Regions from separate parts of the Bacillus luti genome, predicted to be linked through region 1. Evidence: predicted binding sites of a transcription regulator. Region 1 holds the regulator's gene; each other region holds the start of a gene.
What was found. The regulator Rex, encoded in region 1, represses fermentation and respiration genes when NADH is low (regulators of the CRP and FNR family bind a similar motif). The targets are predictions, from matches to a motif close to TTGTGAAATATTTCACAA.

Region 1 (7,914 bases):
AGTAACGAAAGCGTCTCGTGCAGCGGATGCATATAACGTAAAGCAAGTGCTTCTTGCTGGTGGAGTGGCCGCAAATAAAGGGCTTCGTGCACGTTTAGAAGCAGAATTTGCACAAAAAGAAAACATTGAGCTAATTATTCCGCCATTATTCTTATGCACAGATAATGCAGCAATGATTGCAGCGGCAGGTACAATTGCATATGAACAAGGAAAACGTGCGACATTAGCTTTAAATGCAAATCCAGGATTAGATATTGAAGCATAGTTATACACAAAATTAACCACAGCTTGTGGATAAAAGCCATATTATCTGTTGATAATGTGGCTTTTACTGTGTATATAAAATGTTAATAACTTTTTCTTGGGTTGTGGATAATGTGGAAAAGTTGTTTCTATGTTTATATATTAAAGGTGGATATGTGTATAACATTGTGGATAAACGGAATGAAGTCTGACCTTTGAATATATCCTTTTTCGGGAAATAAAATGATGGTGAATATCTGAAAAGATATTTCGAGATAATCTTCTTTTAATTTGCGAATTGGTACGGATGTCAAACTTTGTCGGTAAATCGATACTTGGTGTCGAATCGTTGATATAGTTCAAGTTACGATAGACATATTCAAAAAAATGTTTATGTACGATGAAGTTGATTTCTGCTAGAAAACAAAAAGGATGTCGCATAGTCAAAAATCTCGACTTATGAGACACCCTTCTTATTGAAATGCTTTTATAAATGTAGTTCTTCCCATTCTGCCATACAAGCTTCAAGTTGTTCTTGTAGTGTTTGTTTTTTAGTTGTAATTTCACTAGCCTTTTCATAATCAGCATATATTTCTGGTAAGCAAAGCTGATCTTCTAACGTAGCAATTTCTTCTTCAAATTCTACGATACTTTGTTCCAGTTCTTCAATTTTTCTAGTGCGTTGACGCTCTAGTTTTTTACGTTCTTTTTCTTCTAGATAATTTAACTTTTCTTGTGCAACGACCTTTTGAACAGGTACGTCATTTTCTTCCTGTTCAAGCTCTGCACGTTCAATCATTTCATTTTTCTTTTCAACGTAGTAATCGTAATCCCCTAAATACTCCTGTGCACCTTCTGTTGATAACTCAACAACAGTTGTTGTTACGCGATTAATAAAGTAGCGGTCATGTGAAACGAATAGAAGAGTTCCAGGGTAATCAATTAAAGCATTCTCCAAAATCTCTTTACTATTTAAATCAAGATGGTTTGTCGGCTCATCGAGAATTAATAAATTGGATTTTTGCATCATAAGTTTTGCGAGAGCTAATCGAGCCTTTTGTCCACCACTAAGAGAAGATACTGGCTTCAGTACATCATCCCCTGTGAATAAAAAGTTGCCTAGTATTGTGCGAATTTCTTTTTCAGGTTGCAGTGGATATTCATCCCATAGTTCATTTAACACGCGCTTAGAAGATGTCAAATTGGCTTGTTCTTGATCGTAATAACCAACAGATACATTAGATCCGAAAGAAACATCACCATTTAATAATGGTAACTTATTCACAATGGACTTTAACAATGTGGATTTCCCAATTCCGTTTGGTCCAACTAAAGCAACGCTATCCCCGCGTGTTAAGCGCATAGTTACATGTTCAATGATCGGATCTGCATCATAGCCAATAGTTGCATCTTTTACTTGTAAAACATCATTCCCACTTTGTTTTTCGATGTCGAAGTGGAATGATGCTGACTTAGAATCACCTAATGGTCTTGTTAATAATTCCATTCGATCCAATTGTTTACGGCGGCTTTGTGCGCGCTTCGTCGTAGATGCACGAGCTATATTCTTTTGGACGAAGTCTTCAAGCTTAGCGATTTCATCTTGTTGTTTTTCGTAACGCTTCATTTCTTGCTCGTATAAAGCTGATTTTAAGTCTAAATATTTACTGTAGTTCCCAACAAATCGTCTGCTTTCTTTATTCGAAATTTCATATACTTGTGTAACGAGTTTGTCTAAGAAATAACGGTCATGTGAAACGATTAGTATCGCGCCAGGATAGCCTTGTAAATATTGTTCAAGCCATGTTAATGTTTCGATGTCTAAATGGTTTGTAGGCTCGTCCAAAATAAGTAAGTCTGGTTTCGTTAATAATAGTTTACCGAGAGCTAATCGTGTTTTTTGTCCACCGCTTAAAGTAGAGATTGTCGTCTGATGTGTTTCAACTGGGAAGCCAAGACCGCTTAAAATCGAGCGAATGTCTGCTTCGTACTGATAACCACCTTTGTCTTTATAGTCTAATTGCAATTGATCATAATCAGCTAATAATTTTTCGTATATAGCTGCGTTTGAAAAGTTTTCTTCTTTTCCCATCTCTTGCTCAAGCCTTCGAAGTTTTGTCTCCATTTGCTGCAAGTGCGTAAAGACGGTTAACATTTCATCCCAAATTGTTAACGACGTTTCTAATCCGGTATTTTGAGCTAAATATCCCATTGAGACATCTTTCGGTTTTATAATTTCACCGCCATCATGAGATAACTCCCCAGCAATTATTTTTAATAATGTAGATTTCCCGGCTCCATTTCGTCCGACTAATGCGATACGATCTTTCGTTTGCACTTCCAATTTTATGTTTGCAAGAATCGTTTCTGCACCGTATAATTTCGAAAGTCCATTTACTTGTAATAAAATCAATGTTTTCACCTCAAATAATTTCTTAACTTTGCCATGTTTATATTTCTCAATCATACTAAAAATAGTGTATAGTTTAAAATACAGAGAGAATACTTCTTCTTTCTATTATACAAGGAATTTAATGAGTGCTAAACTTCTGTATTTGATTAAAGTATATGAATCAAGATAGGAAGAGAGGAGAGGTTATATGGATCAGCAGAAAATTCCACAAGCCACTGCTAAGCGATTGCCTCTATACTATCGATTTATCCAAAACTTATCTCTTTCTGGTAAGCAACGTGTTTCATCAGCCGAATTGAGTGAAGCGGTAAAGGTTGATTCCGCAACGATTCGAAGAGATTTCTCGTATTTTGGAGCGTTAGGGAAAAAAGGATATGGATATAATGTAAATTATTTATTATCATTTTTCCGGGAAACACTCGATCAAGATGATATAACACGTGTAGCGCTTATTGGAGTAGGTAATTTAGGGACCGCTTTCTTACATTATAATTTCACGAAAAACAATAATACAAAGATTGAAATGGCATTTGATGTTAGTGAAGAGAAAGTTGGAACAGAAATCGGAGGCATTCCTGTATATCATTTAGATGAATTAGAAGAACGTTTATCAACTGATATACAAGTGGCGATATTAACAGTACCCGCTACAGTAGCGCAATCTGTAGCAGATAGATTGGCAGAAACAAACGTGCACGGTATTTTAAATTTTACACCAGCACGCTTAAATGTGTCAGAGAATATAAGAATTCATCATATTGATTTAGCTGTAGAGTTACAAACACTCGTTTACTTTTTGAAAAATTATCCACAATAAAACGCAGAGGAAGCGACCTCTGCGTTTTATTATTTCTTCTGTGTGAATTTAACTAATATAAGGCGAAGCGCCAAATTAAAATCAATTGTCGCCATAACTGCAAATAGTATTGTCCACATATTCCAGATTGTATCTGTTACGTTCGTAATGGCGAAACGTGTAAAGATACATCCGAGAAGGAAGTACAATGCAGCCATGAACAATGGTGAGTTTCTCATACTAAAAATCCTCCGATAAAGCCTTGCATTTTTTCAGCTTCTTTAATCATTTCTTGAATTTGCTCATTGCTTACTGCAATTTGAGCGAGTGCGACGAATGTATTCATCGCAACATGAGCTGCAATTGGAACGATAATACGTTTCGTTTTTACATATAAAAAGGCGAATACGAGTCCCATAGCAGTGTATACCAATAAGTGAGTAAAATCAAAATGAATCGCCGCAAATACAAGAGAACTAATGATAGCGGCAATAAAGAAGTTAAACTTCTTATAAAGTGTACCAAATAAAATTTTTCTAAATACGATTTCTTCTAAAATTGGTCCTATAATAGATACAACAATAAGGAACCAAGGTGTTGTTCTTGCGATGTCCATAAGCCTTGCTGTATTTTCAGATCCAGGTTTAATACCTAGTAAATACATTTCAATCATACCAGCGATACTTTGTGAGAAAAAGGCTAAGAAGAACCCGATGAAAATCCATCCAACTGTAGCTGGAACAGAAGAGCGCATCGTATCTAAATGCCTGTCGCGAATGTCTGTTCTAAGTAACCAAAGTACGATACATAATGCAATAAAGAAGCTAATGATTGCCCAGTGGCCAGTTATGAGCTGGAATTTCTCCTCTCTAGTAAATCCCCTGTTATCATAAAGTCCAGTTTTTAGGAGAAGTGGTAATCCAGCAATTGATGATAACTGCATTAAAATGTATGTAACGATAATCCACCAATATTGTTTCTTCAAATGGTTTAACCATCCTTTCTAACTCTAGTGTATGAGATAAGGCAGGATAACATGTAATATGCTACCTACGATATAAACTTTCATTTGAATTATGATTTTTTTGTAAATTTGTATTGGAAATTAAAGTAGAAGACAGGAAAAAGTTGTGTGTATAGCGAAAACAACTTAGGGTGTCTTTCATATTGTAACATACGAGGAGTAGAAACAACGATTCATATGATAAAGCTAGTAGAAGAAGGATTTTATATAGAAAAGTATATATAGTAATTTGCGAAAAAATTATGATTTTTTTACTTGCAAAAGAAATTGAGATTATTTATTATTATAAGTGTGTTAGCACTCGGGTGACTTGAGTGCTAATAAATAAAATTTACATAACACAATGAGGAGGTTATTGTTCATGCTAAAGCCATTAGGTGATCGCGTTGTAATTGAGCTTGTTCAAGCAGAAGAAAAAACAGCAAGTGGTATTGTATTACCAGACACTGCAAAGGAAAAACCACAAGAGGGTAAAGTTGTTGCAGCAGGTACTGGTCGAGTGCTTGAAAATGGTGAGCGTGTTGCTTTAGAGGTAGCAGCAGGTGATCTTATCATCTTCTCAAAATATGCAGGTACTGAAGTGAAATACGAAGGTAAAGAGTACTTGATTTTACGTGAAAGTGACATTTTAGCGGTTATCGGTTAATTATATAAATCTTAAACAATCCAAGGGGGTCAATTATTATGGCAAAAGATATTAAATTTAGTGAAGAAGCACGTCGTTCGATGCTTCGCGGTGTCGACACTCTTGCAAACGCAGTAAAAGTAACGCTTGGACCAAAAGGTCGTAACGTTGTACTTGAAAAAAAATTCGGTTCACCACTTATTACTAATGATGGTGTAACGATCGCAAAAGAAATCGAATTAGAAGATGCATTCGAAAACATGGGTGCAAAATTAGTAGCAGAAGTTGCTAGCAAAACAAACGATGTAGCTGGTGACGGAACAACAACTGCAACTGTATTAGCACAAGCTATGATTCGTGAAGGTCTTAAAAACGTAACAGCTGGCGCTAATCCAATGGGTCTTCGTAAAGGGATCGAAAAAGCTGTTACTGCTGCAATTGAAGAATTAAAAACGATTTCTAAACCAATCGAAGGTAAATCTTCAATCGCACAAGTAGCTGCTATTTCTGCTGCTGACGAAGAAGTAGGTGAATTAATTGCTGAAGCAATGGAGCGCGTTGGTAACGACGGCGTTATTACTTTAGAAGAATCTAAAGGATTCACAACAGAGCTAGATGTAGTAGAAGGTATGCAATTTGACCGTGGATATGCATCTCCTTACATGATTACTGATTCTGACAAAATGGAAGCAGTTCTTGATAACCCATACATCTTAATTACTGACAAAAAGATTTCTAACATCCAAGAAATCTTACCAGTATTAGAGCAAGTGGTACAACAAGGTAAACCACTTCTTATCATTGCTGAAGATGTAGAAGGCGAAGCTTTAGCTACATTAGTAGTGAACAAACTTCGTGGTACATTCAATGTAGTAGCTGTTAAAGCTCCTGGATTTGGTGACCGTCGTAAAGCAATGCTAGAAGATATCGCAATCTTAACTGGTGGCGAAGTAATCACTGAAGAATTAGGCCGTGACTTAAAATCTGCTACAGTTGAATCTTTAGGACGCGCTGGTAAAATCGTTGTAACGAAAGAAAACACAACTGTAGTTGAAGGTATTGGAAATACACAACAAATCGAAGCTCGCATCGGTCAAATCCGTGCGCAATTAGAAGAAACAACTTCTGAATTCGATCGTGAAAAATTACAAGAGCGTCTTGCAAAACTTGCAGGTGGCGTAGCAGTAATTAAAGTAGGTGCAGCAACTGAAACTGAGTTAAAAGAGCGCAAACTTCGCATTGAAGATGCACTTAACTCAACTCGTGCAGCAGTAGAAGAAGGTATCGTTGCAGGTGGTGGTACTTCACTTATGAACGTATACACGAAAGTAGCTTCTATCGTAGCTGAAGGCGACGAAGCAACAGGTATCAACATCGTACTTCGTGCACTAGAAGAGCCAGTTCGTCAAATCGCAATCAACGCTGGTCTAGAAGGATCTGTAGTTGTAGAGCGTCTAAAAGGCGAAAAAGTAGGCGTTGGTTTCAACGCAGCTACTGGCGAGTGGGTTAACATGCTTGAAACTGGTATCGTAGATCCAGCTAAAGTAACTCGCTCTGCACTTCAAAACGCAGCATCTGTTGCAGCTATGTTCTTAACAACTGAAGCTGTAGTAGCTGACAAGCCAGAACCAGCTGGTGCTGCTGGAATGCCTGACATGGGCGGCATGGGCATGGGCGGTATGGGCGGAATGATGTAATTCCGTTTGCTCGAAAAAACATCCATTTCTATATAGAAATGGATGTTTTTTTATGTTTTTGAGGGAAGGAAATTAATTTCTGTAGAATTTTGTCGCTTTCTCTCTTGACCATACCGACAATTCATTGTTAGAATCTAGGAAGATAATATAAAACGATCCTTCATATATCCTCAATGATATGGTTTGAGAGTCTCTACCGGGTTACCGTAAACAACCTGACTATGAAGGCAGTGTGTCTTATATTTATAAAGAGCGGAGACTATCTTTCTTTATAAAGCCAGACCCCTGCCTTTTCTTTGTTATGAGACTAGAGGCGGAGGACTGGCTTTTTTTATTATATTAGTAATGCTTTTTGCCAAATTGGTGAAAATATTTATATACGAGAACTAACGTTGGGGTGATTATTTTGAAGAAGCAGCATGATACAATTATCGTTTTAGATTTTGGGAGTCAGTACAATCAGTTAATAGCACGTCGAATTCGTGAGTTCGGTGTATACAGTGAACTTCATCCACATACAATTACTGCAGAAGAAATTAAAGCAATGAATCCAAAAGGGATTATTTTCTCTGGTGGACCAAATAGTGTATACGGTGAAGGTGCATTACATTGTGATGAAAAAATCTTTGACCTAGGATTACCGATTTTCGGTATTTGTTACGGTATGCAGCTTATGACACAACAATTCGGTGGTAAAGTAGAACGTGCAAACCACCGTGAGTACGGAAAAGCTGTTCTTAAAGTAGAGAACGAATCAAAATTATATGCGAACCTTCCAGAAGAGCAAGTTGTATGGATGAGCCATGGCGACTTAGTAACTGGTTTACCTGAAGGATTCGTAGTAGATGCAACAAGTGAGTCTTGCCCAATTGCTGGTATGAGCAATGAAGCGAAAAACTTATACGGTGTACAATTCCACCCAGAAGTACGTCACTCTGAGCATGGTAACGATTTAATTAAAAACTTCGTATTCGGCGTATGTGGTTGTTCTGAAGGATGGAACATGGAGAACTTTATCGAAGTAGAATTAGAGAAAATCCGTGAAACTGTTGGAGACAAAAAAGTACTATGCGCACTTAGTGGCGGTGTAGACTCTTCTGTTGTAGCGGTATTAAT
Region 2 (7,914 bases), 2.3 Mb from region 1:
GAATTAGGTGAGTTGGCAGAGGTAATATTAAAGCGTGATAAAATACAAGATTCAAAACGAGAAATTGGTTTAGAAATGTTTGATGTAATTTGGAATATATGTGATTTAGCCAATAAGTTAGAAATTGATTTAGAGAAGGCGTTTAAAGAAAAAATGATGATTAATAAAGAGCGTGAATGGTAAGTTGAGTTTTAATTTGTAAAGAAGAGGGATATGAATGAAAAAGAAGCTTATTATTAGAGGAGCTCTTATCTTAATTAGTGTTATGGGTGTTTTAGCTTACTTAGTTTTTCAAGGAATATTTATTCCAAATCAATTAAGTGCGGATAAGTATGAAATAAAAGGGATAGATGTCGCATCTTATCAAGGGGAGATAGATTGGGGAGAGTTTGAAAAGCAAAATATGAAGTTTGCGTTTATAAAGGCTACTGAAGGGAGTGCGTTTGTGGATGAGTACTTTACGAAAAATTGGACGAGTGCGAATAAGACAGGTATGCGCACTGGAGCGTATCATTTTTTTAGTTTTGATAGTAAGGGTGAAACGCAAGCAGAGCAATATATACGAACTGTTCCAAAGAATGAACGAGCGTTGCCTCCTGTAATAGATGTTGAGTTTTACGCTAATAAAAAAGACGATCCTCCAAAGCGTGAAAATGTTACGAAAGAGTTGTCAATAATGGTGAAAATACTAGAAAAACATTATGACAAGAAAGTAATATTGTATGCAACTCAAGAGGCGTACGATTTGTACATAAAGGATGTATATCCTCAATGTGATATTTGGATTCGTAGTGTACTTACGAAACCGAGTATATCCGATAAAAGAAATTGGACGTTTTGGCAATACACAAACCGTGGAAAATTAAGAGGCTATAATGGAAAAGAAAAGTATATTGATTTGAATGTATTTTATGGGAATGCGAAAGAGTTTGAGAATTATGGAATGAAAGATTAACAAAAATATGTAAGAAAAGACGGAACAAGCTTTGGAAATGAATTGTCTATTATAGATAATAACTATGTGTTGAAGTAAGAAACAAAAAATAAAATAATGCCGAAGCTTATTGGTGATTTAAGAAATTTTTGGAATACAAAAAAGATGGAGAAAATAATTTCCCCATCTCTTTCTTCTAACTATATTTAAATGCTGAAGCTCTCGATTACGCCAGCATACGTTACTGAGATTTTAATTCTAAGTATACAAATACTAGTACCGTCATAATTCCTATAATAACGTAAGTAACATCAAGCATTATAAGTGTTTTTAAAGTTTCAGTCATTCTAATTCACCCCTGTTATAAAAATATAACATGATCTGTTTATCGATTAGATAAGAGATCATAAAGATAAAATGTATATGGAATTTCTTAAGTATAAATATATCATATAAATAATGTAAATAATGTTAAGATAGTGTAAATGTATTGTAAATAAAGAGGTTTCTCATAATGCCTTTTTAACAGGGGATCGAGCGGCTCTGTTACTCTTCCTCTACTAGTATTGCGAAAACTTATGTATGATAATTTATTAAGCGTGTATGAACCAGTTATCGTGATTGATTTTCTTCTTTTTTATAAATCAATCACGATAGTAGCTGTTACTACATTTTCTTCTAATACATCTACCTGTACTTGTTCATCGTGTCTCCAATTGATATTGAAGTTGTCTGTCGTATACATTTCCTTAAGAGTGACCTCTTTATATTTTTCTAAAATGCTACCTCTTTTCCCATAATAGATTCTTACAGTTGAGCTGGGACTTGGCCCTTTTGATTTTATTGTTTCTCTAAGCTCGATAATATTTATGAGATTGGGAGATTCACTTTTTTGAAAGGTAAAGGAACTGACCACTTTTTGTACCTTCTTAAAAACAGGACCATTGGATTTATTTGATATGTTAAATTCCACAACTTCAGGTACGGATTCTTTTTCTCGTAGCGTTATTGTTGCCTCATAATCATTTTTCCAATCTATGGAGACATCTGAGGAGTCGAGACGTTCCCCGTCATTTGCAATACTTGTGTCAAAATGTTCCCATAAGCCGTATTTAATTCTGACGGGAGTGGGATCAAGAGAAGAGTCTGAATCTAGTTTCACTACTTTAATCGTATTTTTATTATTTGGAGAATGACTTTTTTTAAGTGTAATGTCGTATAAATACAAAATGTAAGACAAACAGCCTACTACTAAAATAATTGGAATTACGATACGTAAGGCAGTAATGTGACGTCTCCGTGTGGCTTTTTTCTTAGTGCTTTTACTATTTTGTTCAAGTTCTTTTTCAATACTCGTTTGAACCGTTACTTTTGGCGGGCGAATAAGCCACCAAATGAAAGCTATTAGTAGTAAGCAAAGAGGTATTCCTTGAATAAAGAAAAAACCTTTCCAAAAATCTAGTCTAGTACTATATGGAGAATCTGTTGCCATCACTCCTATAAAAAGTGCCACTGGACTTGCAAGTATATTTACCCCTAAACCAATCAATACGAATGAAAGATTTTTATTCCTAATTTTTCGTGACCCAGCCATAATAAACAGAAATACTGCAATACCAAGTATAAGAAACAGTATTCCGTAATAAAACATCATATATACCATGCTATCCCTCCATAACTTTAATTGTACCATTAGTAAGGAAAAATTTGTGAAATGTTAGATGGATATGATATTTGTATTCCTTAAAAGTGATCCGATACATTATGCGAATAAATGATCACCAAGTATTAATATAAGAAGACAGTAAAAATATTATGTCAACAATGTGAACTGTCACAAATTTATACATATTATTGTGATTGATGTCACATCCTTTTTCCTCAATGGGCATTATGCTTAGGTTGTAAGGAATGATTGGGAGAGGGTGGGATGATATGTTTTGTTATCAATGTGAACAAACGCCAACAGGCGGATGTAAAGTAATAGGTGTTTGTGGTAAAAATGAAACAATTGCAAGTTTGCAAGATACAATTGTGTTTGGATTAAAAGGAATCGCTGCTTATCGTACACATGCTGCTCAGCTAGGGTATACAGATGCATTTGTAGATGCTACGACGCAAGAAGCGTTGTATATGACATTAACAAATTCTAATTTTAATGAACAAGAACATATTGATATGGCTATGAAAGTTGGCAAAGCAGCTTTACGAGTAATGGAGTTGTTAGATGAGGCACATACGAATCACTTTGGTGTTCCAGAGCCTGTTCAAATTACACAAAACCATGTAGAAGGTAAAGCAATTGTAGTTACTGGTCATAATTTATTTGCATTAGAAGAATTGTTAAAGCAAACAGAAGGAAAAGAAATTAATATTTATACTCATTCTGAAATGTTACCAGCACACGGTTATCCGCAGCTGAAAAAATATAAGCATTTAAAAGGAAACATCGGTAAGGCATGGTATGATCAACGACGTCTTTTTGAAAAATTTACAGGTGCCATATTAGCGACAACGAATTGTGTTATGCCAATTAAAGGATCATACTCTGATCGATTCTTTTCATATGATATTGCAGGCTTAGAGGGTGTACAAAAAATTAAAAATGATGATTTTGCACCATTGATTCAAAAAGCGCTAGAACTTCCAGAAGTACATATGGAGTCGGATGAACAGTTAGTAACAGGGTTTCATCATAATACAGTATTATCATTAGCTCCTGAAATTATTGAGGCAGTAAAAGAAGGAAAGATTAAGCGTTTCTTTGTTATCGCAGGTTGTGATGCTCCCGGAAAAGGCGGAGAATATTATCGTGAATTAGCAACGTCACTTCCGCCAGAAACAGTTATTTTAACAACTTCTTGCGGGAAATTCCGCTTTAACGATGTGGATTACGGTATGGTACCTGGTACGGAGATTCCGCGTTACATTGACTTAGGCCAATGCAATAATTCAATTTCTACAGTGAAAATAGCGGCCGCTCTAGCTGATGCTTTCCAATGTGAAGTGAACGAATTGCCAGTAAGCATTGTCCTATCATGGTTTGAACAAAAAGCGGTTGCTATTTTACTGGGGCTATTTAGTCTTGGTATTCAAGACATACGCATCGGTCCAAAGGCGCCTGAATTTATTTCATCTGGTGTGCTTGATGTATTACAAGAAACATTTGGTTTAAAACTAATTACAACTGCAGCAGAAGATATGGATATGATGTTATCGTAACAAAAATATAATCTGACTTATTAATTTCGGTATAGTATAGCGCTCCAAAACAAAAATGTAGAATATTTGTTTTGGAGTATTTTCTTTTCTTAGCGGGGTAGGGATGTGGAGAAATTTCTTCAGAAAGAAAATTGGCTGTATCTAATAGGTAATAGTTGATTTTAGAAAAATATAAAAATCAAGTTGACATTTACAACTACTCAGTCATACAATGTACTTGTAATAGGTAATACTGAGTAGTGTTGTTTCTCAAAAAATTTTCAATAAACAATAGGTAATAGTTGATTTTAGAAAAATTTTGAAAATCAGTTGACATCTACCGCTACTTAGTCATACAATGTAGTTGTAATAAGTAATACTGAATAGTGCGGTTTCTCAAAATCTATTCGGTAAAAAATTCGCCTTAGTACTCTGTAATACTGAATATAAGTCAGACAGAATAGGGGGTAAAGGAGGATCAGAACATGGAAAATTTAACTGAAATGCTGAAAGGTTCACTGGAAGGGTGTGTGCTGGAAATCATTAGCCGCCGTGAAACGTATGGCTATGAGATTACACGTCACCTGAATGATCTTGGGTTTACCGAAGTAGTAGAAGGAACGGTTTATACCATCCTCGTACGATTAGAAAAGAAAAAGCTTGTGAATATTGAAAAGAAACCATCAGATATGGGACCGCCTCGTAAGTTTTATTCATTAAATGAGGATGGCCGTCTGGAGCTTGAATTGTTTTGGAAAAAATGGGATTTTGTATCTTCAAAAATTAACGTCTTGAAGTCAAACTAGCCTCATAATATAAAATGTTCCGTCTCATATTTGGAGAGTTTCTTGTTCTGCTTTATAAAAAAGGAGGAAAATAAGATGTTGGAAATGTTCAAAAAATTAATTGGTGATAAAAAAGAGTACAAAATGATGATGGCACGAGTTGAGGCTCTGCCAGAAGACTACCAGTTTGTGTTTAAGAAAATTCAAAACTACATGTGGAATTTTTCAGCAGGTAACGGGATGGATATGCTGCACATACAGTATGAATTGATCGATTTGTTTGAAAATGGTGCAGCAGAAGGCAGACAAGTGCTAGACATTACTGGGGAGGATGTAGCATCGTTTGCTGATGAACTAGTGGCAAACGCTAAAACATATGTCTCTAAGTATCGTGAAGATTTAAATGAAAGTATCATGAAGAAATTGAGAAAAAAATAAATACAATAAGTAATACCGACTGATTAGCTGGTTATAAATGTGAACTGTTGCCATCGCTATTCAGTTATATTTTCAACCACTACTAAGTAATACAGAATATCAGTGATACTAAATAGAGGGTGTAGGTAATTTAATTTTATAAGGGGGAACAAGTATGAGTAATACAGCGATTTCTGTAAAAGAGTTAAAAAAATCTTTTAAAGATAAAGAAGTGTTAAAGGGAGTGGATTTTGAGGTGCAGCGTGGTGAAATTTTCGCGCTGCTAGGCTCAAATGGAGCTGGCAAGACGACGACGGTCAATATCCTTTCGACGCTGATGAAGCAAGATGGTGGTGAAGTAAGTATTTGTGGTTTTGATGTTCAGCGTCAACCGGATCATGTTCGGCAAAGTATTAGTTTGACAGGGCAGTTCGCAGCTTTAGACGGTATGCTTACTGGGAGAGAAAACTTGATAATGATTGCCAAGTTGCGCGGGATTTCCAATCCAGCTCAAGTCGCTGACCATTTGCTTGCAAGATTCAGCCTGACTGATGCAGCAAACCAAAGGGCAGACCAGTATTCGGGAGGGATGAAACGCCGACTTGATATTGCTATGAGTTTGATTGGGACGCCAGCAGTTATTTTTCTCGACGAACCAACGACAGGGCTTGATCCTGAAGCGCGGATCGAAGTATGGGATACGGTTAAGGAACTCGCCGGCGGAGGCACAACAATCTTGCTAACGACTCAATACTTAGAGGAAGCAGAACAACTGGCGGATCGTATTGCTATATTGCATGGCGGAAAAATCATTACGACTGGTACTCTTACCGAGCTGAAAGAGATGTTCCCACCAGCAAAAGTGGAGTATATCGAGAAACAGCCAACATTGGAAGAAATATTCCTTGCAATCATCGGCAAAAAGGAGGAGATGTAAATGAAAAGCAAAACAGGAGTATTACTAGGTCGTTTAATGCGCAACATTATGCGCAGTCCGGATACGATTATTACGGTAGCGATTACGCCGATTATGATGATGCTGTTGTTTGTTTACGTATTTGGCGGCGCTATACAGACAGGAACGGATAACTACGTTAATTATTTATTGCCAGGAATCTTACTGATGGCTATCGCATCCGGTGTAGCTTACACTTCTGTCCGATTATTTACGGATATAAAGAGCGGACTTATGGCACGTTTTATTACGATGCCTATCAAACGCTCGTCAGTATTGTGGGCTCACGTACTAACCTCACTTGTTGCTAATGTGCTTACTATCGTGGTTGTTATCCTTGTTGCACTCTTAATGGGATTCCGTTCCAGCGCCAATATTCTAGATTGGCTCGCGGTAGTTGGGATACTTGGGATGTTTACGCTGGCGCTGACATGGCTAGCTATCATTCCAGGGCTGACAGCAAAGTCTATGGAAGGGGCGACAGCATACTCGTACCCACTCGTTTTTCTTCCGTTTATTAGTTCGGCCTTCGTACCTACCGAAACGATGCCAAAAATTGTTCGTGCGTTTGCTGAGAATCAGCCTGTAACTTCAATCGTGAATGCGATTCGTGCTCTATTATATGAAGGAACTGTTGGTAACGATATTTGGATTGCACTCGCTTGGTGCGTAGGCATAATGATTATTTCTTACTTCTTCGCTAGTAAAGCATTTAAACGTCAGTTAGGGTAAGTATCGAGGTAACTGGATTTATCGGAATAATATATATAAAAAGAAAAGCACGGAAGATTTTCCGTGCTTTTCTTTTTATATGGTCCATTTAATTCAGCGAGAAGGAAATTTTTTAGACAAAGAGAAATACTAGTTGATTGGCAATTGGGTAAGTTAAGGAGAGTATATTTATAATGAATACTACAAAAACCACAGGGTGCTTTACTATTGTTGATAATAATGAAGGAAAAATATTACTAGTTAAACGAAATGATTATCCTATCTGGGATTTGCCTGGGGGAAAACTAGAAGAAAATGAACAGTTAGAGAAGTGTGCTATAAGAGAAACTAAAGAAGAAACAGGCTATATAATTGTTATTGAGCGTAAAATAGGAGAATATCACCAACCTCAATACGATGATATGCAACATTTATTTTCAGGGAGATTACTAGGAGGAGAGCCAATAAATAATGGACCTGAAACTGCAAAAATTGGGTGGTTTAATCCTAGTAGATTACCTTTGTTAATGGTTCCAAATAGGCGAAAACAGATCAGTAATTTTATGAAACACAAAAATTCATTAATAAAGGAGACATTAAAGACACCACTTATAGTAAGGTTATTGAAAAAAATTATATGAGGTGGTTATTGGATTAACCGTTGTTTTAGTGGAGCAATTCGATGAAAGAAGAGCATATTTTGATTAATCTTTTTTCAAAATATGCTCTTTCTATTTGTCTTTTACCAGTATTATACTCATTGTATTTGAAAATATGGGCAACTGGTAACGAATTAAACTCAATATTTTGAGGTTTAACTGATCAATGCTTATGGGGAATATAAAGATAACCGTGCTTGTAAATCGGTTAATACTTCTTCAGGCATTTCCCTTATTGTAATATCTTTCCCT
Region 3 (7,914 bases), 1.8 Mb from region 1:
CGCAAATTGAAGAAGGTGGGCGTTAATTATTTCTTGTCGCATAATATGATTCTTTGGCATTTTTCCGCAATAAATAAGTTCACATGTTTCTTTTGTATAACTAAGAAAGAAAGGGTTTAATAAACGGTCATATAAAACGATATCTGCACGTTTTAAACAATCTATCGCTTTCTTTGTAATAAGCCCTTCATCACCTGGTCCTGCACCAACTAAATATACATATCCGTTCATAATCGCACCTCATCTATTTTTATTTAAAAGGAAGCCAGGGGGAGGCTTCCTTTTGTAAATTACATGTATATATAAATATCACCATCAATAATTTCTACCTCGTACGTTTGAATACAGCCGTCATCAGGTTTTTGAACTTCACCTGTTATTAATGAAATTTTCCAATCATGTAGTGGACAAAAGACGAATTCACCAGATACAATTCCTTCTGCTAACGGTCCGTTTTTATGAGGACAACGATTTTCTACAGCCCGAATATCGTCATTTGAAAGACGGAATAGAGCGATAGACATACCTTTCATTTGCACCTCTTTACCGATTTGTATAGGAAGGTCTTCTGCACGCATAACTTTTATTTTTTCTTTCGTTTGTATCATTTAGATCACGGCTCCTTATTTCACAGTTTCTACTTCATACATCGCTTTTAATGATTTCGTTTCTAATGCTTGTCCCCATGCTTCCGTATATGTGCTACGAGCTGTTTGGAAGCGTGCATTTAGCGTAGTAACCATACTCGCATCTTGTAGTATTTCTTTTATGTGATCGAAGCCTAAACGTTCTGTCCAGTAGGCAGTACGCTCTCCGTAAATACCAGTTTCACGATAATATTGCATGTAAGCTGTAGCGATGCGCAGGACATCATCTTCAGTAGGGACAATCATTACAAAATCAGCTTCACGTACTTCTGTACCACCATTTCCGCCAATATAAAGTTGGTATCCATTTTCGACACAAACAACGCCAAAATCTTTCGTCAATACTTCCGCACAGTTACGCGGACAGCCAGTTACACCCATCTTCATTTTATGAGGTGTATCTACTATTTCTAATGATTGTTCAAGGAGCATACCAAGTCCTAATGAATCTTTCGTACCGAAACGGCAAAAACGAGAACCAACACATGATTTTACATTACGAAGCGATTTTGAATACGCATATCCCGAAGTCATATTTAAGTCAGCCCATACGTTAGGTAAATCTTGTTTTTTTACACCATATAAGCCGATTCGGCTCGCACCTGTAATTTTCACAAGAGGGACGTCATATTTTTTTGCAACTTCAGCAATTTTCATTAAATCATCAGCTGTTGTAACGCCTCCGTACATACGTGGAATAACAGAGAATGTCCCATCGTGCTGGATGTTACCATTCATTCTTTCATTAACGAAACGGGAGGCTTTATCATCTTCATATTCTTCTGGAATCGCCATACGTAAATAGTAATTTAAAGCAGGACGACATTTCGAACAGCCATCTTCATGTACAAAACCAAGAACATTCCGTACTTCTTTTGGAGATCTTAAACCTTTCTCGTGAATGGCCGCTACGACTTCATCTCGTGATAAACTTGTACATCCGCACATACCAGCAGACTGCGCAGAAGCATCAAAGGCATCTCCGAGTGTATGAGATAAAACTTGTTCCACAAGCGGACGGCATTTACCACAAGATCCCGCGGCTTTCGTACATCCTTTAACTTCTTCAAAAGTAGTTAACTCTTGCTCTAAAATGGCATGAACGATTGTACCTTTCGTAACACCATTACATCCACAAATTGTGTCATCCGCACTCATTGTAGCAACGTCAAGTTCACTTTCTTCACCAGCTTTGTGAAGAAGGGAAGCGGTTGTATATTCTTGTACATCTTCTTCTTTCTTTAACATACTAAAGAGTCGTGTACCATCAGCAGTATCCCCGTATAAAACGATACCAACGACTTTATTGTCACGAATTAATACTTTTTTATAGGAACGTTTACATTCATCAAAGATTGATATTGCTTTCGTTTGATCATCTTCATAAATTTGGCCAGCAGAGAATAAATCACAACCAGCAACTTTTAATTGCGTACCAACGATACTGCCCGTGTATCCATTCGTTTGTAAATTCGTTATATGTTTCGCTAATATTGTGCCTTGTTCATAGAGAGGGGCAACAAGTCCATATGCGATACCATCATGTTCTGCACATTCACCAACTGCATAAATGGATTCATCATTTGTTAGCATACAGTCATTGACTACAATGCCGCGATTGACAAGTAAACCAGCATCTCTTGCTATTTGCGTATTTGGGCGTATTCCGACAGCCATTACGATTAAATCACAATCTACAACTTCACCATTTTCAAATTGAATGCCCTCAACATGGTCTGTCCCAAGAATTTTTACAGTTTTCTTTTCCATTAGAAACTTCATGCCTTGTGCTTCTAAATCTTCGCGCAGAAGAGAAGCGGCCTTCGTATCTAGTTGCTGCTCCATTAAGCTAGGCATTAAATGAACAACATGTACGTCCATTCCTAAGTCAATAAGACCTCTTGCTGCTTCTAAACCAAGTAATCCACCACCAATGACAACGGCCTTTTTCTTTTCTTTAGCGATATCAATCATAAATTGTGTATCTTCAATAGTTCGAAATCCCGTTACACCAGGAAGGGTGGAACCTTCAACAGGTAAAATAAAAGCGCTAGAACCTGTTGCGACAATGAGTTTGTCATATGTAAGAGTACGATTCTTTTCTGTGATAATGATTTTTTCTTCTCGGTTAATACTCTGAACTCTTTCATCTGCATGCAAGGTTATTTCGTTTTCCTCATACCAACTGTATTCATTCATAATGATATCTTGCATATTTGTTTTGCCTTGTAAAACATGAGAGAGCATAATGCGATTGTAGTTTGGGTGCGGTTCATCTCCAAAAATAGTAACCTCATATAAATCACTATCATGTTTTAGTATTTCTTCTATACAACGTATGCCAGCCATACCATTTCCGATCATAACTAAACGTTTTTTCATTTTCGTTTCCCCTTTTTTATGTGAAATATTGAACAAAGGATTATATTTTTATTATAGAAAATCAAAAAAGGGGGAGATGTGATATTTATCACATCTTTATAATAATTCACAAATTGTTAAAATTCGGATTTGTGTGAGGGGGAGGTGGATATTTTTCGCAAAATGAAAAAGCAGGACATGAGTATTTTTACTCATGTCCTGCGCTATATTTATGCTCGTGTAATTGCACGAGGAAATAAAATATTATTCTCTAAATGAATATGCTCAAATAAATCAGACTCGAGCGCTTCAAGGCGTTGATAAACAAGTCGATAAGTGCCGCAAGCTCCTTCTGGAGGAGTAAAGTCATTAGTCACTTTACGAAGTTCTTTTATAATATTTCCGGCATGATTGTGCTCACTTTCTAGTTCATCTACTACTTTACGTAACTTTGCATAGTTTTCATCAGTTGGATTTCGTTCGAATTCTAAAATTAATGGGAAATCTTCCGTTTCTTCCTTAATTAAATGCTGCTCTAATTCCATTTTAAGTTCATGAAATAGCTTATGAATTTGAGCTAAATGAGGCTGACTTGCCCCATGAACGCGTAATACTTTCGTTACATAAGGGCTTAACTGTGGTAATTCTTCATTTAAATAGCCATGATGCTTATTAATTACATAATCAATCAATTCGCGATAAGAAGCGTTTTTCCAATCTATTTCAGATTCATTTAAGAGTTTCGTATTATGATAAAGCGTATTTAACTCTGTCAGTACTTCTGTTGCTGATAAATTTCTTTCATGAATTGCATCAATCAGTGGCTTATTACCGCCACAACAAAAGTCTATTCTATATGATTTAAAAAGATCACTAGCTTTTGGAAATTGTGTAACAATCTCACCGACGATAGAAGTTTCAGTAAATGTATGTTCCATATGAATGCCTCCATAAAGTTTATTGTGATAACTAAACCAAGAATAGCAATAAATTAAAATGAGTGTGGTGATATAAATCACTTAATATGTGTCATTTTTGAGAACTCGTCTAAAAAGAGAAAGAGGTAGTAAATGTAAGACGTTACAATAAAAAAAGAAGCTTCTATTAAGCTTCTTTTTTACTATTTTTCGCATGCAACTCCATCGCCATCACGATCAAGATGAGAGCTATATCCTGGTTGCCCTTTATATAGAGGGGCTTTCCCAGCAGTTCTTACTGCAGCACAATTTTTGTAGTATGTATTACTAGCATTTCCCGCAGCTGGTTGTGCTTGGGCCTGCTGAGCTTTTTGCTGTTCTTCTTGTTGTTTACGAGCTAGTTCATCAGCTTGGCGTTTTTGTTCCTCTTGTTGTTTACGAGCCTGTTCATCAGCTTGGCGCTTTTGTTCTTCTTGCTGTTTACGAGCCTGTTCATCAGCCAGGCGCTTTTGTTCTTCTTGCTGTTTACGAGCCTGTTCATCAGCCAGACGCTTTTGTTCTTCTTGTTGTTTACGAGCCTGTTCATCAGCCTGGCGTTTTTCATCTTCTTGCTTACGAGCTAGTTCATCAGCCTGGCGTTTCTCATCTTCTTGCTTACGAGCTAGTTCATCGGCTTTACGTTTTTCATCTTCTTGTTTACGAACTTTTTCGTCCGCTTCTTTCTTTTCTAGTTCTTTTTTCTGTTCGCTATCTTTTTGTTCTTCATTGTTTGAGGCAACTTTTTGGTTAGTTGCTGTTGTTTTTTCAGAAGAGGGAGCTGAAATACTTGAGAATGTAACAAATAGGACAAATAAAACAGCTGTAATAATAAATTGTTTTTTTGCTACACCTGTTTTCTTAATAACAGATAATATTGCAAGAATAAGGAAGAAGATAAATAGAATGAAACTTAAAGTAGAAAAAAACTCGGCGACTGGGTGTTCCGATTTTGTTGTGCCAGTCGTTATTAACATGATAGAAATCATAAATAGAATAACGGTAGGACGCCCATATTGTTTTGCTTTTCCAGTTTTCTTAAAGAATGAAACGATGCATAAGATTAAAAGAATGATAGCAATTAAAAATAAAGCTACACCAATATTACTCAAAATAGCCATTTTCATACCTCCATTTGTAAGATTTTCACTATTGATTATATAGGAACTTATTGGATATTACACGTTTTATATAAATTTAGAAAATTGATGTTTTTAATAGACTTATAAACATTTATTCTGTATATAAAGAAAAATAGATATAAATCCTATTACTTTTTGAAATAAAATTCATAGATTATAGTATATCGATTGAAAGGAGGGGAGCTGAATGGAATTTCAATTGTTAGTAAATTGTGTACTACAAGAAGGTAATGCGTACTTTTTAGTAACGAAGGTGGACGATGTGATTACGTTAAAAGTACCGATTACAGCGGGAGTTGCAGGATTGTTTTTAGCTTTTGGTGTACCAAGATGTTCTTAATTTAAATCCCTATAGTAGAAAGGGGAGGACAAGCCTCTTTCTACTTATACATAATTATATTATGTTAACTTAAATGTTATTTTTGTAATAGCACGTTTAAAAGGGACATGCATATACTATAATGTTTCATTTGCTGTTATTGATGAACACTAGTCTTAAGAAATGTATGGAGTGAATTTTTTAAAGTTATGAAAATAAAAGAGGTGCTATTATATATGAAAAGACGAACATTTGATATTCCAGTTGTATTGCGAAGCGAGTGGTTTTTAATAGAATTAGCTCATTTAACGAAAAAATATGGAATTGAAATTGCAACTTGTCAAACGGAAGCTACACCGTTCTTAAGGGATCAAGTTACGGAATTAAAAATAGGATCAGGGCTCCAATACGATAAATATGATGATGAGTATGTCATTGATTTATAATAAAGAAGCTGCGTATAAACGGTTATGAACAAGACCTTTTATACGCAGCTTTTTTGTGAGAACTGTATTGAGAAATTTTTAATGCGCTCATTAAGAAAAGGAATGAGTAAATGTTGCGAGAATAACGATTTATAAGGAAGGACAGTTACTATTTATTGTATATGCAAAAGAAAGTTAGAAATAAATAACTAAAATAAAAATAGTGCTTCCTTTCAAAAAAGGGGGAATGTTAATGAGGATTTTGCAAAGATGTACAATACTAATTCTCGCATTTTTTATTATGATTCCAATGGCTGTTAGTACGAAAGTAGAGGCAGAGGGAGTAAAAGAGCTTAAAACAGGATTTCCTGATCAAGAAGTATTTGCACCTGGGGATTGGTTTTTAGGTCAAAAGCCAACTAATTATGATGAGAGTAAGCCTCCAATCCTGTTTGTCCAAGGAAGGAATGGTAATGCGGATAGTTGGTATGGACAGACAGTATATCACGATATAAATGATATGTATGACTACGCTTTGAAAGCGGGATATCAAACCGTATTTATACAATTATATGATGCTGCGGGGAAAGGATCGGCTAGTCAGTGGGACAACGGAAAATTGTTAGCACAAAAACTTGAAGAAATATATAATCATTTCGGTAAAAGAGTTAATATTGTAGCGCATAGTAAAGGTGGTATCGATACACAAGCTGCACTAGTTGGATATGGAGCGAATCGATTTGTTGGAAATGTTATTACACTCGCTACACCGCATCACGGATCAAATTTAGCAGATTTATCATATAGCTGGTGGGCAGGTTGGCTTGCTTCTATATTAGGTCAAAAAGATGATGGTACGTACTCATTACAAATGGGAGAAATGGCAAAATTTCGTTCTACAATAGATAATAATCCTGCAGTTAAATTAAACCGTTATTATACAGCTACTGGTACAAGCTGGGGGCCAGTATTTTCTGCGTTATCTATGGGCGGTTTGTATTTGTCATCGTACGGTTCGAATGATGGATTAGTAAATGAGTGGAGTGCTAAGTTACCATATGGAACACATTTATTTACAGATTCAAAGTTTGATCATGACAATATACGAAAAGGGTCAGCCGTTTTCTCACGAATTGAACCATATTTACGTACAGCAAGTGTAACTATGCCAACATTAGTGACATCTAGCGCTAGTTCAAATGAAAATATAGAACAATTAAATACAACTTCAAATCAAAATATTTTAGGGGGAGAATTGCCAGAAAATCAGTGGATCGAACAAACTGTTACGGTTGATAAAAAGGCGGAAGGGATAGTTTCTATATTAACAGCTTCTTCTGATGTAGACGTGCAAATGATATCTCCAAAAGGAAAGATGTATACAAATAAGGATAGCGTTATAACTACTGGAGAAGGTGAATCTTTCTTTGGTGGGGCGACAATTAGAACATTTAAATTTGATAAAATGGATGTAGGAGAATGGAAAGTTAAAATGATGGCGAAGCAGTCAAAAGATGCTTATTTAGTTGTAAGCGATTACAAAAGTGACGCGCCATTTGTGCTTCAAATGCCTACAAAAGTTAAAGCGAATAAATCTGAGTATAAATTAAAAAAATCACCTGTGGCACCTGAAATGAAAGGGGACCTTTCCATAACCGTAAGAGTCGTGAATAAAGAAGGGAAGCTAGTATCTGAAAGTAATGAATTACAAAATGTTAATAACAATACATTTACAGGTGCTTTGAAAGACATAAAGGAACCAGGGGTATATAACGTAACGATGGATATAAAAGGGATGAATAAAGAAGGACAACCATATAGTCGTACGCTAGTTAAGTCGGTTTATGTGGAGAAGTAAGATAGAATAAAAATGTATTAATATAAAAATGCAGAAATCTTGTGTTAAAAAGGTTTCTGCACTTTTTTCGTGTGTATTATATGAATAGAAAAGTGAGTTTACGTTCTATAAGAGAGATGGTAGAAATTGAAGAAAATCGTCATTCAATAATAAAAGATACTGAAGTAGCATCTGAATGTGAAGGAATACTATTAACCTAGTTTTGTAAC
Region 4 (7,914 bases), 360 kb from region 1:
ATGATGTTAGAAGAACTTCTTATTACAATGGAAGAACTTCATTCTGCTTTCCGTGAAAAAGCAAAAGAGTTTGATCATGTTATTAAAATGGGGCGTACGCATTTACAAGATGCAGTTCCGATTCGCCTTGGACAAGAGTTTGAAGCATATAGCCGCGTACTTGAGCGTGATATAAAAAGAATTAAACAGTCTCGTCAACATCTATATGAAGTAAATATGGGAGCGACAGCTGTTGGGACTGGATTAAATGCAAACCCTATGTATATTGAACAAGTAGTTAAACACTTACGAGTGTTTAGTGGATTCCCACTTGTTGGTGCAGAGCATTTAGTTGATGCAACGCAAAATACAGATGCATATACAGAAGTATCTGCAGCGCTAAAAGTATGTATGATGAATATGTCTAAAATTGCAAATGATCTTCGCATTATGGCGTCTGGACCACGTGTTGGGTTAGCTGAAATTCAATTACCAGCTCGTCAACCAGGTTCATCAATTATGCCAGGGAAAGTAAATCCGGTTATGGCAGAAGTAATTAACCAAGTTGCTTTCCAAGTAATTGGAAATGATCATACAATTTGCTTAGCGTCAGAAGCAGGACAATTAGAGTTAAACGTAATGGAGCCTGTACTTGTGTTTAATTTAATTCAATCTATCAGTATTATGAATAACGGATTCCGTGTATTCCGTGAATATTGTATTAAAGGAATTACAGCTAATGAAGAATTGCTGAAGCAATATGTTGAGAAAAGTGTTGGAATTATTACGGCAGTTAACCCTCATATTGGCTATGAAGCAGCATCTCGCATTGCGCGTGAAGCAATTGAAACAGGAAAATCTGTTAGGGAGTTATGTTTAGAACATGGTGTACTGACAGAAGAAGAATTGGATATTATTTTAGATCCATTCGAAATGACGCATCCTGAAATTGCTGGAGCTTCTTTATTAAAGAATAAGAAAATGTAATACGAAAAACACCGATCCATTTGGATCGGTGTTTTATTTTTAAAAGATATTAAATACAGCATTTAATTGAAGTAAGCTAATAACGGCTAAGAAAATTAAGCTATATTTCATTGCTGTTTTAAATAGAGCAGATTCTTTACCAACTAGTCCAACTGCTGCACAAGCAACTGCTACAGATTGTGGTGAAACCATTTTTGCCATTGTACCACCTACTACGTTTAAGGCAACGAGTGTAGAAGGAACGATGTTTAACTGGTCTGCAGTTACTGCTTGCAGTGGTGCGAATAATGAACCACTTGATACTACTGAACCTGTAATGAATACGCCAATCCATCCTAAGATTGGAGAAAGAACTGGGAACGCATTACCAGTAGAAGAGAATGCAAGTCCAAGTGTAGATGACATACCAGAGTAGTTCTCTACGTAAGCTAAAGCGATAACGCTACAAATTGTATATACTGGAGCTTTTAATTCTTTTATTGTTTCGATCATTAATTCTTTAACCATCTTACCTTTTACACGGTAAACGATAAGTGAAACGATAATTGCTAGTACGATCGCAGTAGTTGTAGAAGAGAATACATCGAATTTGAAAATCGCTGCGAAAGGTGTATCTGCTTTTGTAATAGGTGTAGTTTTCATAACCATATTATGAAGACCAGGGAACTGAATGTTAAATACTAAGTTTGCTAGTGCACCATCCGGAGCAAATAAAGCTTTAATCGGTTTTAAATTAAAGACTGTTACGAATGCAGTTAAGAATACGAATGGAGACCAAGCATATAAAATTTGATTGAATGTATGAGATTCTTTTTCTTCCTGTTTTTCTTCTTTAGCAGAAGATTTTGGTTGCCAAACACGTAAGAATAAAGCAAGAGCAACCATACTTACAACTGCTGCGAAAATATTAGTAAGTTCTGCACCTAAGAAGTAAGTTACAAGGAACTGAGTGATTGCGAAAGAAACACCACTTACAAGAATACCTTGCCAAGTTTCTTTAATACCTTTAATTCCATCGACCATTGAAACAAGTAAGAAAGGTAAAATAATGCTAATGAAAGGTAAAATAAGAACAGTTTGACGACCAATAGTTAATGCATCAAGTTCAGTTAATTGTGCTGGTACTGTAACTGGAATACCCATAGCACCCATTGCGCCACCAGCGATGTTAGCTACTAAACAAATACCTGCTGCTTTTAATGGATTAAAGCCCATACCTACAAGTAAGGCAGCTGTGATAGCAACTGGAACCCCTAGACCAGCTGCACCTTCTAAGAAGGCACCGAAAGAATAAGCGATCAATAATACTTGTAAACGTTGATCATTTGTAATGCTTGAAATACTATCACGAATGACATTGAATTGCTCTGTTTTAACAGTTAATTTATAAAGGAAAATTGCTGCGATAACGATAGTACAAATTGGATAAAATCCAGATAAAATACCGAATCCGGCAGATGCTACAGCTACTGTTGCTGGCATTTTATAAACAAATATAGCAAGAATAATAGCGACAATCACACTATAAAGCCCAGCGATGTAACTTTTCATTTTGAGTCCCATTAAACAAATGATGAAGCAGAAAATTGGAAGTGCTGCGATTAGTGCAGATAACCAAATGTTGTTTAATGGGTCATAAATTTGTGTCCAAGTACTCATAATAATGACAACTCCTATCTATTTATATGTGAAGAAATTCACATTATTTGTGAAACTATTCACAATCAACTTACATGCTTAGTATATTCTCCTTCAACACTATTGTCAACGTAAAAAAGTATAATTATTCCATAATAGTGTTAAAAGTAACATTTTGTTCATAAAGTAGACAAAACCCACACTGAGTAAAGCTTCATTTTATAATTGGATAGATGGCACGTATCTGTTTGATCTAACAGGAGAGGTGTATGTATTTAATAGGAAGTTTTGAACAGCAATCAATCAATTGATTACAATACTAATTGAAATAAAAAGTATTTATTTTTTTATTACGCTATCATTTTTTACTGAAAATACCTTTTATCGTAACAAAAAGGTTAAGTATGGTTCAATCACTTTACGAAAGGTTATCAATTATAGACGGTATTTTACAATATCGTTACTATACGTTTCAATGAAGTGAAAATATAACAAAAAGCCTGATAAAACAACATTTGTAAGCAAAGTATTCATAGCCCTTTGTTTTGCTTTTTCGTTATATCATATAGTATAATATTCAAAATCAGCAGGGATTTTTCCTGAACTCTTTGTTGATGAAAGTGGAAAAAATTTTCAGCGTTCTAGGTTGATAAAGTTATGTCGTAACAGGAAATATAAGAACAGATATATAAATAAATAAAAAGAAAATAAAAACGAAAACGAAAACGAGGGGAACTTTATGAGCCAAAATCAATTTGAATGTCATATTTCAGAAGAAGATGTACAAATGTTAAGAGCGTTAGCGCATCCATTACGTCTACGCCTAGTAATGGAATTAATGCAACGTGGAACTTGTAACGTAACGCAATTGCAGGAAGTATTAGAAATCCCACAATCAACGGTTTCACAACATTTAACGAAATTAAAGCAAAATAAAGTAGTACGCTTTGAAAGACGAGGATTAGAAGTGTATTATCAAATTCATAATGATAAAGTAAGTGAAGTAGTGAAAACATTATTTTCTTAAAATTTGAATATTATGGAAAAAGACGTGTGGAATATACGTCTTTTTTTATTTGGAAGAAAAGACTATTCATCAACATACTGCTTTATCGAATATATTCTAAAGGGAAAAGAAAAGATAGAAAGGAGTGTAGTAAGTAAAAGGAGGGATAACAGAATGGACGTAAAACGTGTACAACAAATCTTATCTTCTTCAAGTAGAGTTGATGTTACATATGAGGGTGTACCAGTATGGATTGAGAGTTGTGATGAGCAGAGAGGGATTGCTCAAGTGTATGATGTATCTAATCCAGGAGAAAGCGTTCACGTGGACGTGACGGCTTTAGAAGAGAAGTAATAGAAAAGACGCTTCTAATTTTAGAAGCGTCTTTTTTATTTGTTATTCCATCATACTTGCAACTTTTTTAGAGCAGAGAAGAAGTACAAATCCTAGGACGATAACGATAATACCAATACTTGCAAATACTTCAAGATAGCCTAATGATTGTGTAAAGGAAGCAAGTTTACCAGCTAACCAGTTAGCCATACCTGAACCAGCTAACCATACACCCATTAGTAATGATGCTAATTTAACAGGTGCAATTGCACTTACCATTGATAGACCGATTGGTGATAAGAATAGTTCGCCAATTGTATGGAACATATAAGTGATAACGATGAATAATAAGTTTGCTTTAACAGTTATATCAGCTTCACTACTTCCAGTTTTTAGAACCGCTAATGTTAAAACAAGGTAACCTATACCTAGTAAAATCATACCAAATGCCATTTTTGTTGGTATTTTTAAATCGCCACGCTTTGATTTAGAAAGTTTTAACCATAGCATAGATACGAATGGTGCAAGTAGTACGATGAACGCTGGATTAACGGATTGGAACCAAGATGTTGGAACTTCCCATCCAAAAATTGTACGATCAACAAATTTATCTGTATAAAGTGTTAAAGAACTACCAGCTTGTTCAAAGCCTGCCCAGAAGAATACTACGAAACAAGTTAAAATTACAATTGCCCAAGTGCGATTTTTTTCTTGTTTTGTTAAAGGTTTCTTTTCGATTGCAGGTTGATTTTTTGTTTTTTTACCAACAACTGTTGTGCCTGCTGTACCAAGGTAGCGAGGAGCTAATAAGTTGAAAACAATTTGTCCAATAATCATACCGATACAAGCTGCTAAGAATCCGTATTTATATCCCATAACCATAACGCCATCAACGCTTGTTTTAAAGAAATCTTCTGCTAAAAATCCACAAATAAGTGGAGCGAAGAAAGCACCTACGTTAATACCCATATAGAAGATAGTAAATGCACTGTCACGACGTGAATCATTTTCGTTATACAATTCACCTAACAGTGTAGAAATATTTGGTTTGAAGAATCCATTACCAATAACTAATAGTACTAATCCAAGGAATAGTCCTGTTTTTGTATTCATGGAGAATAGTACAAAGTTACCAATCGCCATAATAATTCCGCCGAGAGTAATGGCATGACGTCTCGTAATATAATGATCAGTTAGCCATCCGCCTATAATTGGCATGAAATATACTGCCGCTGTAAAAGTACCATATAATTGCACTGCGAATGCCTTATCAAATCCTAATCCGCCACTAACGGCAGCTGTTGTTAAATAAAGAACTAAAAGGCCACGCATTCCATAATAACTAAATCTTTCCCACATTTCTGTTAAGAACAACAAATATAATCCTGGTGGATGTTTTTTTGGTGATTGTTGTTCCCCAGCTTTTTCTAATTTTAAAGCTGCATCCATTTTTGTTTCCCCCTAATCCTGTATAACGGATATTTATGTAATTATTTTAATTCACAAAATATTTAGAAGTCAATAGAATTATATGGAAATAGAAAGAAAATTTCTAAAAAGTTCTATTTTTCTTCAACCGTTACTGTATTTTTCCCTGAAAACTATATAATAAGCGTTTTCAAATGTAATAATTGAATTCTAAAAGAAAATAAAATAATGATTAATCAGAAAATTTAGATTAAAATATTTATTCTGATATAGAGAAAATATATTTATTTACTTTTTTAATATAACATATTGGGAATAAAAATACAAAACGAAATAATATGACATTTACGTGAAATAGAAAATAACCAGCTCCATAGAAGGGGAGCTGGTTAGAAACATATTATTTAACAAATCGTTTTTCGATATCATCTAATAGTAGGTTAGCAGCCATTACACCACCAGCTGTATTCCAAATAACATCGTCAACTTTGTATGCTTTACCATTTTTCACTGCATTTAAATTTTTAAATAGAGGATCATTGATATATTCTTTTTCTAGTTCAGATCCTTTTTTCTCATTGCCTTTATCGAATGTGAAATAGAATAATACATCGCCATCCATTGCAGAAATACGCTCTTTAGATACGTTACGCTCTGCAAAATCATCTTTGTTTTGATCTCCAGGACGTTTAAATCCAAGCTCTTTTAAAATAACACCAGAGAATGTATCACCGTGATAAATACGAACATCACCAGGCATGAAGCGAACCATAGAGATTTCTTGATTAACTTTATCACCAAGTTTTCCTTGTAAGTCTTTTGTACGTTTTTCGTAATCAGTTAAAACCTTTTGACCTTCTTTTTCTTTATTCAATGCTTTTGCATAAAATTTGAAGTTATCTTTCCATTCACCACGTAATGTTTCAGAGAACACGGTAGGTGCAATTGCTTTTAGTTGCTCGTACACTTTTTCGTGGCGCATTTTGTTCCCGATAATTAAGTCTGGTTTTAAAGAAGCGATTGTTTCAACATTTACTTGTCCTTCATCACCAACAACTTTTACATCTTTCATTTTATCTTTAATATGTGGATACCAAGGATCACCAGTCCAAGATTTTACAGCCCCAACGGGTTTCACACCTAATTCCAGTAAAGCTTCAGTTCCTTCATTTGTTAAAATGACTACACGTTTTGGATCAGCAGGAACTTCTGTTTTACCCATAGCATGTTCCACAGTAATCATTTCTTTTTTAGTATTTTCTTTTGTTTCTTCTTTCGTATTTGACTTTCCACAAGCGCTTAAAAGTAGTGAAAAGGCTAGTAAAAATACAAATACTGTAAACGATTTCTTTTGCATGAATTTCATTATGTACCCCCTACATACTGAGAAGTTTTTTCAATAGCAAGCATGATATTAAGCCTTTATCTTTTGATTGTCAATATATACGGTTGAAAATAATTCTCATTTCCGTTGACAATGAGAATTAAGTTGAAATACACTTACAACGTATCATTATACATTGAAGGGGAAACGCTGCATGTTATTAAAAACAAATCAAGCAAAATGGATTGGATTATTTGTTGGGATCATTGCAGTCATTACTTGTATTTGGGGAAGTATTATTTTCGGATATACAAATACGAGTTGGAAATTAGCGTTAGATGCTTTTTTCCATTTTAATGGTTCCAATGAACATATTATTATTCAAAATGTGCGTCTTCCAAGGGCGTTAATTGCAGCTAGTGTTGGTGCTAGTTTAGCCATTGCAGGTTGTCTTATGCAAACTTTAACGAAGAATCCGCTTGCTTCTCCAGATTTTATTGGATTAAATTCAGGTGCTGCTTTCTTCATAGTTGTAGCAATTGTTATTTTTTCCGTGACATCATTATCAGCTTTCACGTGGATTGCCTTTTTAGGGGCAGCAGTTGCAGCTGTACTTGTATTTGCTTCTAGTTCTTTAGGAAAAGAAGGGACAACGCCTCTTAAGTTAACATTAGCAGGGGTCGCAATTAGTGCGTTATTTTCATCATTAACACAAGGATTACTTGTGTTAAATGAAAAGGCGCTTGAAGAAGTATTATTTTGGCTTGCTGGATCTGTGCAAGGAAGAAAGTTAGAAATTTTACAATCTGTATTCCCATATTTATTAATAGGCTGGATTGCATCTATTATGATGGCAGGGAAAGTAAATACATTGATGATGGGGGAAGACGTCGCGAAAGGACTTGGACAGCGAACAATTTTAATGAAATCATTCGTGTTACTTATTATTGTATTGTTGTCTGGTGGTTCAGTTGCGGTTGCTGGCCCAATTGGATTTATTGGAATTATTACTCCTCATTTTGCCAGATTTCTTGTTGGGGTCGACCATAGATGGAGGGTACCTTATAGCGGATTGTTAGGTGCAATACTACTTATCTTGGCCGATATAGCAGCAAGATATGTTATTATGCCACAAGAAGTGCCAGTAGGGGTTATGACAGCATTTATCGGGGCCCCATTCTTTATTTATATTGCACGTAAGAGAGGGCTTAGCAAATGA

Region 2: a site for Rex is predicted at 2,789-2,806, ahead of hcp (hydroxylamine reductase). Genes of this name have one in related genera too.
Region 3: a site for Rex is predicted at 3,048-3,065, ahead of nirB (NADPH-nitrite reductase large subunit). Genes of this name have one in related genera too.
Region 4: a site for Rex is predicted at 2,673-2,690, ahead of EUC40_RS22875 (lactate permease LctP family transporter). Genes of this name have one in related genera too.

What each region holds. Positions count from the first base shown of each region.
Region 1 covers NZ_CP040336.1:4,858,190-4,866,103, reverse strand. The annotation lists gene tsaD (tRNA (adenosine(37)-N6)-threonylcarbamoyltransferase complex transferase subunit TsaD) at 1-265, shown strand, start outside; gene EUC40_RS24425 (ABC-F family ATP-binding cassette domain-containing protein) at 731-2,656, opposite strand; gene EUC40_RS24420 (redox-sensing transcriptional repressor Rex) at 2,844-3,473, shown strand; gene EUC40_RS24415 (YdiK family protein) at 3,503-3,691, opposite strand; gene EUC40_RS24410 (CPBP family intramembrane glutamic endopeptidase) at 3,688-4,437, opposite strand; gene groES (co-chaperone GroES) at 4,838-5,122, shown strand; gene groL (chaperonin GroEL) at 5,161-6,798, shown strand; purine riboswitch at 6,939-7,040, shown strand; gene guaA (glutamine-hydrolyzing GMP synthase) at 7,205-7,914, shown strand, end outside.
Region 2 covers NZ_CP040336.1:1,931,832-1,939,745, forward strand. The annotation lists gene EUC40_RS09895 (MazG nucleotide pyrophosphohydrolase domain-containing protein) at 1-183, shown strand, start outside; gene EUC40_RS09900 (glycoside hydrolase family 25 protein) at 218-955, shown strand; gene EUC40_RS09905 (MFS transporter) at 1,572-2,597, opposite strand; gene hcp (hydroxylamine reductase) at 2,870-4,156, shown strand; gene EUC40_RS09915 (PadR family transcriptional regulator) at 4,621-4,941, shown strand; gene EUC40_RS09920 (DUF1048 domain-containing protein) at 5,017-5,358, shown strand; gene EUC40_RS09925 (ABC transporter ATP-binding protein) at 5,513-6,274, shown strand; gene EUC40_RS09930 (ABC transporter permease) at 6,275-7,024, shown strand; gene EUC40_RS09935 (NUDIX hydrolase) at 7,198-7,644, shown strand; gene EUC40_RS09940 (helix-turn-helix transcriptional regulator) at 7,833-7,914, opposite strand, start outside.
Region 3 covers NZ_CP040336.1:3,055,908-3,063,821, reverse strand. The annotation lists gene EUC40_RS15580 (uroporphyrin-III C-methyltransferase) at 1-231, opposite strand, end outside; gene nirD (nitrite reductase small subunit NirD) at 291-608, opposite strand; gene nirB (NADPH-nitrite reductase large subunit) at 624-3,029, opposite strand; gene ric (iron-sulfur cluster repair di-iron protein) at 3,239-3,946, opposite strand; gene EUC40_RS15560 (excalibur calcium-binding domain-containing protein) at 4,129-5,082, opposite strand; gene exsG (exosporium protein ExsG) at 5,291-5,443, shown strand; gene EUC40_RS15550 (hypothetical protein) at 5,659-5,868, shown strand; gene EUC40_RS15545 (esterase/lipase family protein) at 6,149-7,705, shown strand; gene EUC40_RS15540 (preprotein translocase) at 7,897-7,914, opposite strand, start outside.
Region 4 covers NZ_CP040336.1:4,502,140-4,510,053, reverse strand. The annotation lists gene aspA (aspartate ammonia-lyase) at 1-966, shown strand, start outside; gene EUC40_RS22875 (lactate permease LctP family transporter) at 1,006-2,625, opposite strand; gene EUC40_RS22870 (ArsR/SmtB family transcription factor) at 3,344-3,631, shown strand; gene EUC40_RS22865 (acid-soluble spore protein H) at 3,785-3,964, shown strand; gene EUC40_RS22860 (peptide MFS transporter) at 4,007-5,392, opposite strand; gene EUC40_RS22855 (ABC transporter substrate-binding protein) at 5,772-6,737, opposite strand; gene EUC40_RS22850 (FecCD family ABC transporter permease) at 6,910-7,914, shown strand; gene EUC40_RS22845 (FecCD family ABC transporter permease) at 7,911-7,914, shown strand, end outside.